Regions from separate parts of the Streptomyces sp. A5-4 genome, predicted to be linked through region 2. Evidence: riboswitches for the same ligand, from Rfam matches in the RefSeq annotation. Region 2 holds a riboswitch; the other holds the start of a gene.

Region 1 (3,560 bases), 1.2 Mb from region 2:
CCATACGTCCCCGCCCTCCCCGATCCCTGTCCCGCCCGGCCCGTCCCACGTGCGGCCGTAAACTATCAGGAACCCTGCCTGATAAATAGGTGAAATAAATCTGAGAGGATCCGTGGCATGCCCGCATCACCGAGCACCGCCCGGGCCATCAACGACCGGTCCGCCCTTCGACTGCTCCAGGACGAGGGGCCACTGACGGCAGGACAGCTGAAGAAACTCACCGGGCTGTCCCGCCCCAGCATCGCCGACCTGGTGGAGCGGCTGCAGGGCTCCGGCCTCATCACGGTCGTGGGCGAGGCGGGCGCGCAGCGGCGCGGGCCCAACGCCCGGCTGTACGGGATCGTGGCCGACCGGGCGCATCTCGCCGCGCTCGACGTCCGGACCGGGGGCGTCACCGTCGTGGTCGCGGATCTGCTCGGCACGACCCTCGCCGAGGCGACCCTGCCGATCGACGAGAACGCCACCGGCACAGGGCCCGCCGTGGAACAGGCCGTGGCGCTCCTTGAACGCACCGTCCGCCGGGCCGGCGCGGAGCGGCTGCACAGCGTCGGCATCGGCGCCCCGGGGCTGATCGACCCCGCCACCGGCGAGCTGCGCGACACCACCGGGCTGCCCGCCTGGCACCGCAGGCTGGTCGCCGCCCTGCAGGAACGGCTCCCGGCCACGGTGCTCGTGGAGAACGAGACCAACCTCGCGGCCGTGGCGGAGCAGCGGCTCGGAGCGGCCCGTGACCGCGACACCTTCGTACTGCTCTGGCTCGGCCACGGGGTCGGCGCGGCCCTCTTCCTGGACGGCAGGCTCCGCCGCGGGGCCTCCGGCGGAGCGGGCGAGATCGGCTTCCTGCCGGTGCCCGGCACCGTCGGGCTGCCCTCGGCCACCGGCTGCGACGGTGGCTTCCACTCCCTGGTGTCCGCCGCCGCCGTCGCCGAACTCGCCGTGCGGCACGGCATCGAGACGGACGGCGGAACCTCGGCGGCGGCCGGTGTGCGGGCCGCCCTGGCCGCGGGCTCGCGCGGCGCCCCCCTCCTCGAAGCGCTGGCCCAGCACCTCGCGGTCGGGGTGGCGGCCGTCACCGCGGTCCTCGACCCCGGCTGCGTCCTGCTGGGCGGCGAGATCGGGCACGCGGGCGGCGCGGCGCTGGCCGACCGGGTGGCCGACCGGCTGGCCGGGTTCTCGCCGCTGCGCACGGAGGTACGGGCGGGGGAGCTGGGCGACGGGGCGGTGCTGCGCGGGGCGCTGCTGACGGCCAGGGACGCGGCCCAGGACGATGTGTTCGCCCCTGGGGCCGGGTGACCCGCCGGGCGGCCCCGCCCGGGACCCGGCGACGGCAAGGGCCAAGTGTCCGCCGCCGGGCGCCGGCCGTGGGGGCCGCCGGGCATCGAGTGCCCGCGGGCGGCCCACTACTGATCCAGTACCCGGCCCTCCGCCGCGTGCACACCGCGGGGCGCCCGTGTGAGCCAGGCCACAGGTCGTTCATGTATGGCCGTCGATCAGGCGTGGCAGACTGGCCGTGTACCAATAGCAGCGCACTCCGGGGTCGGTGTAATTCCGAACCGGCGGTTATAGTCCGCGACCCGGTCACCTCCAGTGACCGGTTGAACAGGTGAAATTCCTGTACCGACGGTGAAAGTCCGGATGGGAGGCAGTGCGCGGCGGGCCCTCACAGGTCTTCGGTACGCCGCTGTCGGCGTTTCGTCCCACGGGCGATCCGTATTTCCGGCCTTGGTGTCGCCGTCTCCGACCAGTGGTGTTCCCGTTCTTCTGTCGTCATTGACAGGCCCCGGAGTCCGTGCCCCGTAAAGGCAGGAGACCGGTGGCCACCCGAGCCGCAGCCGATGAACAGGCCATGCGCCGAGCCATTGAGCTCGCTGCGCGCGGACTCGGCCTCACCAGTCCCAACCCGGTCGTCGGGTGTGTTGTCCTCGACGCCTCGGGGCAGCTCGCGGGCGAAGGCTTCCACCAGCGGGCGGGCGGCCCGCACGCCGAGGTGCACGCCCTGCGGGCAGCGGGCGAGCGGGCCCGCGGCGGCACGGCGTACGTCACCCTCGAACCCTGCAACCACACCGGCCGCACCGGCCCCTGCGCCCAGGCGCTGATCGCCGCCGGAATCACCCGCGTGCGGTACGCCGTCGGCGACCCGAACCCGCAGGCCACCGGCGGCGGCGACGCCCTGCGCGCGGCCGGCGTCGAGGCCCGGGAGGGCCTGCTCGCCGCCGAGGCCGAGGTCGGCAACGCCGCGTGGCTCACCTCCGTACGCCGCGGACGGCCGCACGTGCGCTGGAAGTACGCCGCGACGCTGGACGGCCGGATCGCCGCCGCCGACTCCACCAGCCGCTGGATCAGTTCCGCCGAGTCCCGCGCCGACGTCCACCGGCTGCGCGCCGAGGCCGACGCGGTCGTCGTCGGCTCCGGCACGATGCGCGCCGACGACCCGCACCTCGCCGTCCGCGGCATCGAGGGCGCCACCCAGCCACTGCGCGTCGTCGTCGACACCTCCGCCACCGCCGTCAAGCCCGGCGCCCGCGTCCTGGACGACGCCGCGCCCACACTGATCGCGGTGGCCGACGACGCCGACACGGGGCACCTGCCGCACGCCGACGTGCTGAGGCTGCCGCGCACCGCGACCGGCCTGGACATCCCCGCGCTGCTCGCCGCCCTGCACGCCCGCGGTGTCGTGTCCGTACTCCTCGAAGGCGGCCCGACGCTCGCCGGAGCCTTCGTCGCGGCCGGCGCCGTCGACACCGTCACCGGCTACCTCGCCCCGGTCCTTCTCGGCGCGGGCCCCGCCGCCCTCGGCGACGCCGGAATCACCACCCTCACCGAAGCGTTGCGGCTCGATGTGACCGAGACCGTCCGCATCGGCCCCGACCTGCGTATCACTGCCACCCCGAAGGAGCGCTGAGCGTGTTCACCGGAATCGTCGAAGAACTGGGTGAGATCACCGCCGTCGAGAACCTCGGCGACGCCTCCCGCTTCCGCCTGCGCGGCCCCGTCGTCACCGAAGGCGCGAAGCACGGCGACTCCATCGCCGTCAACGGTGTCTGTCTCACCGTCGTCGACTTCGGGGACGGTGAGTTCACCGCCGACGTGATGGCCGAAACGCTGAAGCGCTCCAGCCTCGGCGCCCTCGGCGTCGGCTCGCGCGTCAACCTGGAGCGCCCCATGGCGCTCGGCGGGCGCCTCGGCGGACACCTCGTCCAGGGCCATGTGGACGGCACCGGCACCATCGTCGGCCGCGAACCCTCCGAGCACTGGGAGATCGTCAAGGTCTCGCTCCCCGCGGACCTCTCCCGCTATGTGGTGGAGAAGGGCTCGATCACCGTCGACGGGGTGAGCCTCACCGTTGTCGACGCGGGAGCCGACCACTTCACCATCAGCCTCATCCCGACCACGCTCGCCCTGACCACGCTCGGCATCAAGCAGGCCGGCGACCCGGTCAACCTCGAAGTGGACGTACTCGCCAAGTATGTCGAGCGGCTGCTCGGCGCGGACCGGAAGGAGACCGTGAAGTGAGCGCCGTTTCCTGGCTCAACAGCGAGGCCTTCACGGCCTTCGGACAG
Region 2 (3,560 bases):
GGGACTTCGCGGCGAAGCTGGGCATATCCCGCGGCTCGATGCGCGAGGCCGTCCGCGCGCTGACCACGCTCGGGGTGCTGGAGGCCCGGCACGGCTCGGGCATCTACGTCACCCAGCTGGAGGCCGTGGACCTGCTGGAGACCTTCGGGATCGTCGCCGAGATCTCCCCCAAGCCCCGGCTCGCGGAGCTCCTGGAGGTCCGCCGGATCCTGGAGTCCAGCGCGACCGCGCTCGCCGCGGCCCGGATCACCGACGCGGACCTGGCCGAGGTCGAGAAGCAACTGGCCGCCATGAACGCCACCGAGGAGGCCGAGGAGTTCCTCGCCGCCGACATGGCCTTCCACCGCGCGATCGCCCGCGCGGCCGGCAACGACGCGCTGGCGGCGATCATCGACGGGCTCTCCTCACGCACGTTCCGCGCACGGGTACGCCGAGGCCACCAGGAGGTGGGAGCCTTCGGCCGGACCCGCGAGGAGCACCGCAGAATCTTCCGCGCCCTGGCGGCCCGCGACCCGGAGGCGGCGCGGGTGGCGGCGGCGGCACATGTGGGAGCGGTGGAGGAGTGGCTGCGGGAGCAGCTCGACTGAGGGGCCGGCCCGGCCCGGCCGACCACGAGCCGAACCCCGCCGGAACCGAATCCCGGCCGAATGCGCGCCCCGGACCTGACAAAAGGCCCCCACTCCAGTGGGGGCCTCGATGGTTCCGCAGCTTGAAACGTTCCTGCATGCAAGCCGCGCGGTGGGGCGGGTGGGACTCGAACCCACGGCCGACGGATTATGAGTCCTTTGGGAATCTTGGCGGCCCTTGCTCCTCTGCTCTGATTTTGGACGTTTTCCCAGTTCAGAGTGCGTGCCGTGCGCTGGTGCTCTGGAGCCTTTGTCAGTCTGTTCCTGTCCTTGCGTCCCCAATGTGTCCCCAACGAGTCCCCTTGGGGACGGGCGGAGTGGTCCGGGGACGATCGCGACAGCTCGGAGCGGGTAGCCGAACCTCCCCGCAGCGGATTTGCCTTCCAACGCGCAGAGGCTCCGCCCCTGAACTGGGGCGGAGCCTCTGCGGCCATTCATACAGGCCAGACATCCCGCCACTCTACCCGGCAGATCCTCTCTACTCCAGGGTGAGCTGTATGGAGTTGGGCGGCTGCGGCTTCCGGCGCGCTGTGTGGAGGATGAATCCCCCGCCAGGGGGTTCGATCCTCGTCGCCTTCAAGAAGCGCGCGGCCTGCTGACGCGCCCACCCTTCCTTCATCGCCTCGAAGACCGCCCCGGCGGGGTCGAGGTGCACGACGTTCGGGGCCAATACAAGCCGGGCTGACCCTGGAGCCTCCGTCACCACAAGGCTGTTGTAGCCAACGCAACATTGTTGCGGCAGTCATTCAGATCCCAGGTCGCCGCTTTGAGTGGACGCTCGGTCAGCGACTTCCGCAGGACGTCAACCAGCAGTAACGGCAGGCGCGTTAGGTCATCGAGTGTTGCATTAGGCGCAATTCATCGCGTTTTCGGTCCAGTCCCGCAGACGCCGCCAGGCCGTCACCCCGCTGCAGCCCACCAGCTCTGCGGGAACATCCCGCCAGCTCACACCCTTGCGTAACACGTACACGACGCCCCGCAGAGCAGCCCGGTCATCGGTCGGCAACCGCCCCGGATACCGGTGCCGCCGGGGCGGTCGAAGCGGCAGCAGCGGGGCTATGCGTTCCCACAGGGCATCAGGCACAAGATCAGCAGACACCCACCAAATCCTGCCGACACAACGCCCAACCACGGGGCCACCACACCGATCTCGCGTGCGGCGCCGCCAGGTCCTCCTGCCTCAAACGGGCACGGCCGCCGGGGCCTGTCGGGATACGACAGAGAAGCGGGTGCGCACGCGGGGACGCCGAGGCCGGACGAACGGCCTCTTCGAGACGTATCCGCTGGGTACGCCGATGGACCGCCGACGGCGGCGTACCGGTGACCGGCTCGCCGCGCACTGCCTCCCCTCCGGACTGTGACCGTCGGTCCAGGAATTTCACCTGCCCAACCGCCCGCTGGCCGCGGACGACAACCGCCGGTCCGGAATTGCACCGACCCCGGAGTGCGCTACTACTGCTACTCGGGCCAGTGTGCCACGGGCGATCGGCGGCCATGCGGGTGAGCGCGTGTGGCCTGGATGACACACCAGCCATCCTTGAGCGCCACTGTCGCGTCGGCTGGGCTCGGCCGGCGCGGGACGCGCACTTCCGACCGAGCGTTGGTCCAGACCTATTGAGGTTGGTCTAGTCCTCTTAACGTTCCCTTCATCTTTTCAGGGAGCCAGCCCGTCGGATGTGCGCACGTCGCGGGCCAACCAGCGTCACCTTTGCGCATGTTGATCCACGTTGTGTCCTGACATCCTCCCCTCCCCAGGAGGCACCACGCCGTCCCCCATACGTACGAGAGCGATCCTTCTCGCATCCGGCGCCGCAATCGCCGGACTGCTGGTCGGCGGCCTCTCGGCCGGCGTCTCGCACGCCGCCGACAACGAGTCGTGTCGCCCCGACGGGCTGTACAAGACGGCCGGCGTCGACGTCCCGTACTGCTCGGTCTACGACTCCGAGGGCCGCGAGAAGATGGGCGCGGACCACCAGCGCCGCGTCATCGGCTACTTCACCGGATGGCGCACCGGCAAGGACGACACCCCCGCCTACCTCGCCAACAACATCCCGTGGTCCAAGGTCACTCACCTGAACTACGCCTTCGCCCATGTCGGCGGGGACAACAAGATCTCCGTGGGCACGATGGTCTGGGAGATGGCGGGCGACTACGCCTGGAACGCCGCGAAGGGCCAGTACGAGATGGGCGACACACTCACCTCGCTGATGTACGACAAGTTCAAGGCGGCCTCTCCGTACGGCGCGAGCAAGTCCAACACGGCGCTGCCGAAGAAGGCCGTGGACGTGACTACGGAGTTCACCGAGTTCAAGCTCGGCGACTCCAACTACCCGATCACGCCGAAGATCAAGATCACCAACAACACCCGGACCACACTGCCGGGCGGCCCCGAGTTCCAGTTCGACTACGCGATCTCGGCTCCGAACAACGCCTCGGATCAGTCCGGATTCGGCACGAAGGTGATCAGCAGCGACCACACCGGCAGCAACGTCGGTGGTCTGAAGGGCGACTTCCACCGGGTCTCCCTCAAGCTCCCGGCGTGGCAGGCGCTGGCACCGGGCGCCTCGGTCGACCTGGCGTTCAACTACTACCTGCCGGTGTCCACGCCCTCCAACTGGACGGTGAACATCTCCGGCACGACCTACGCCCTCGCCGGCGACCTGGCGCGCGGCACCACGGTGGTGGAGCCTGGCACCACGACCCCGCCCACCACTCCGCCCACCACTCCGCCGACAACTCCCCCCACCTCCCCTCCGACCACGCCGCCTCCGGGCGGCACCTGCACCAACCCGGCGTACGTCGCGGGTCAGGTCTACAACAGCGGCAACGCGGTCTCGCACAAGGGCCACAACTGGAAGGCCGGTTGGTGGACGCAGAACGAGGAGCCCGGCACCACCGGTGACTGGGGCGTCTGGAAGGACCAGGGCGCGTGCT

What was found. Region 2 has a riboswitch for FMN ahead of ACLLJJ_RS10185 (transposase). Riboswitches for the same ligand answer to the same signal wherever they lie in the genome.
Region 1: another riboswitch for FMN. It lies ahead of ribD (bifunctional diaminohydroxyphosphoribosylaminopyrimidine deaminase/5-amino-6-(5-phosphoribosylamino)uracil reductase RibD); the one in region 2 lies ahead of ACLLJJ_RS10185 (transposase).

What each region holds. Positions count from the first base shown of each region.
Region 1 is NZ_CP178591.1:1,024,791-1,028,350, reverse strand. It holds gene ACLLJJ_RS04690 (MFS transporter) at 1-4, opposite strand, end outside; gene ACLLJJ_RS04685 (ROK family transcriptional regulator) at 118-1,293, shown strand; FMN riboswitch at 1,523-1,653, shown strand; gene ribD (bifunctional diaminohydroxyphosphoribosylaminopyrimidine deaminase/5-amino-6-(5-phosphoribosylamino)uracil reductase RibD) at 1,847-2,902, shown strand; gene ACLLJJ_RS04675 (riboflavin synthase) at 2,905-3,513, shown strand; gene ACLLJJ_RS04670 (nicotinamide mononucleotide transporter family protein) at 3,510-3,560, shown strand, end outside.
Region 2 is NZ_CP178591.1:2,213,970-2,217,529, forward strand. It holds gene ACLLJJ_RS10180 (FadR/GntR family transcriptional regulator) at 1-587, shown strand, start outside; partial or broken gene ACLLJJ_RS10185 (transposase) at 1,495-1,725, opposite strand; gene ACLLJJ_RS10190 (hypothetical protein) at 1,856-1,987, shown strand; FMN riboswitch at 1,959-2,078, opposite strand; partial or broken gene ACLLJJ_RS10195 (chitinase C-terminal domain-containing protein) at 2,747-3,560, shown strand, end outside.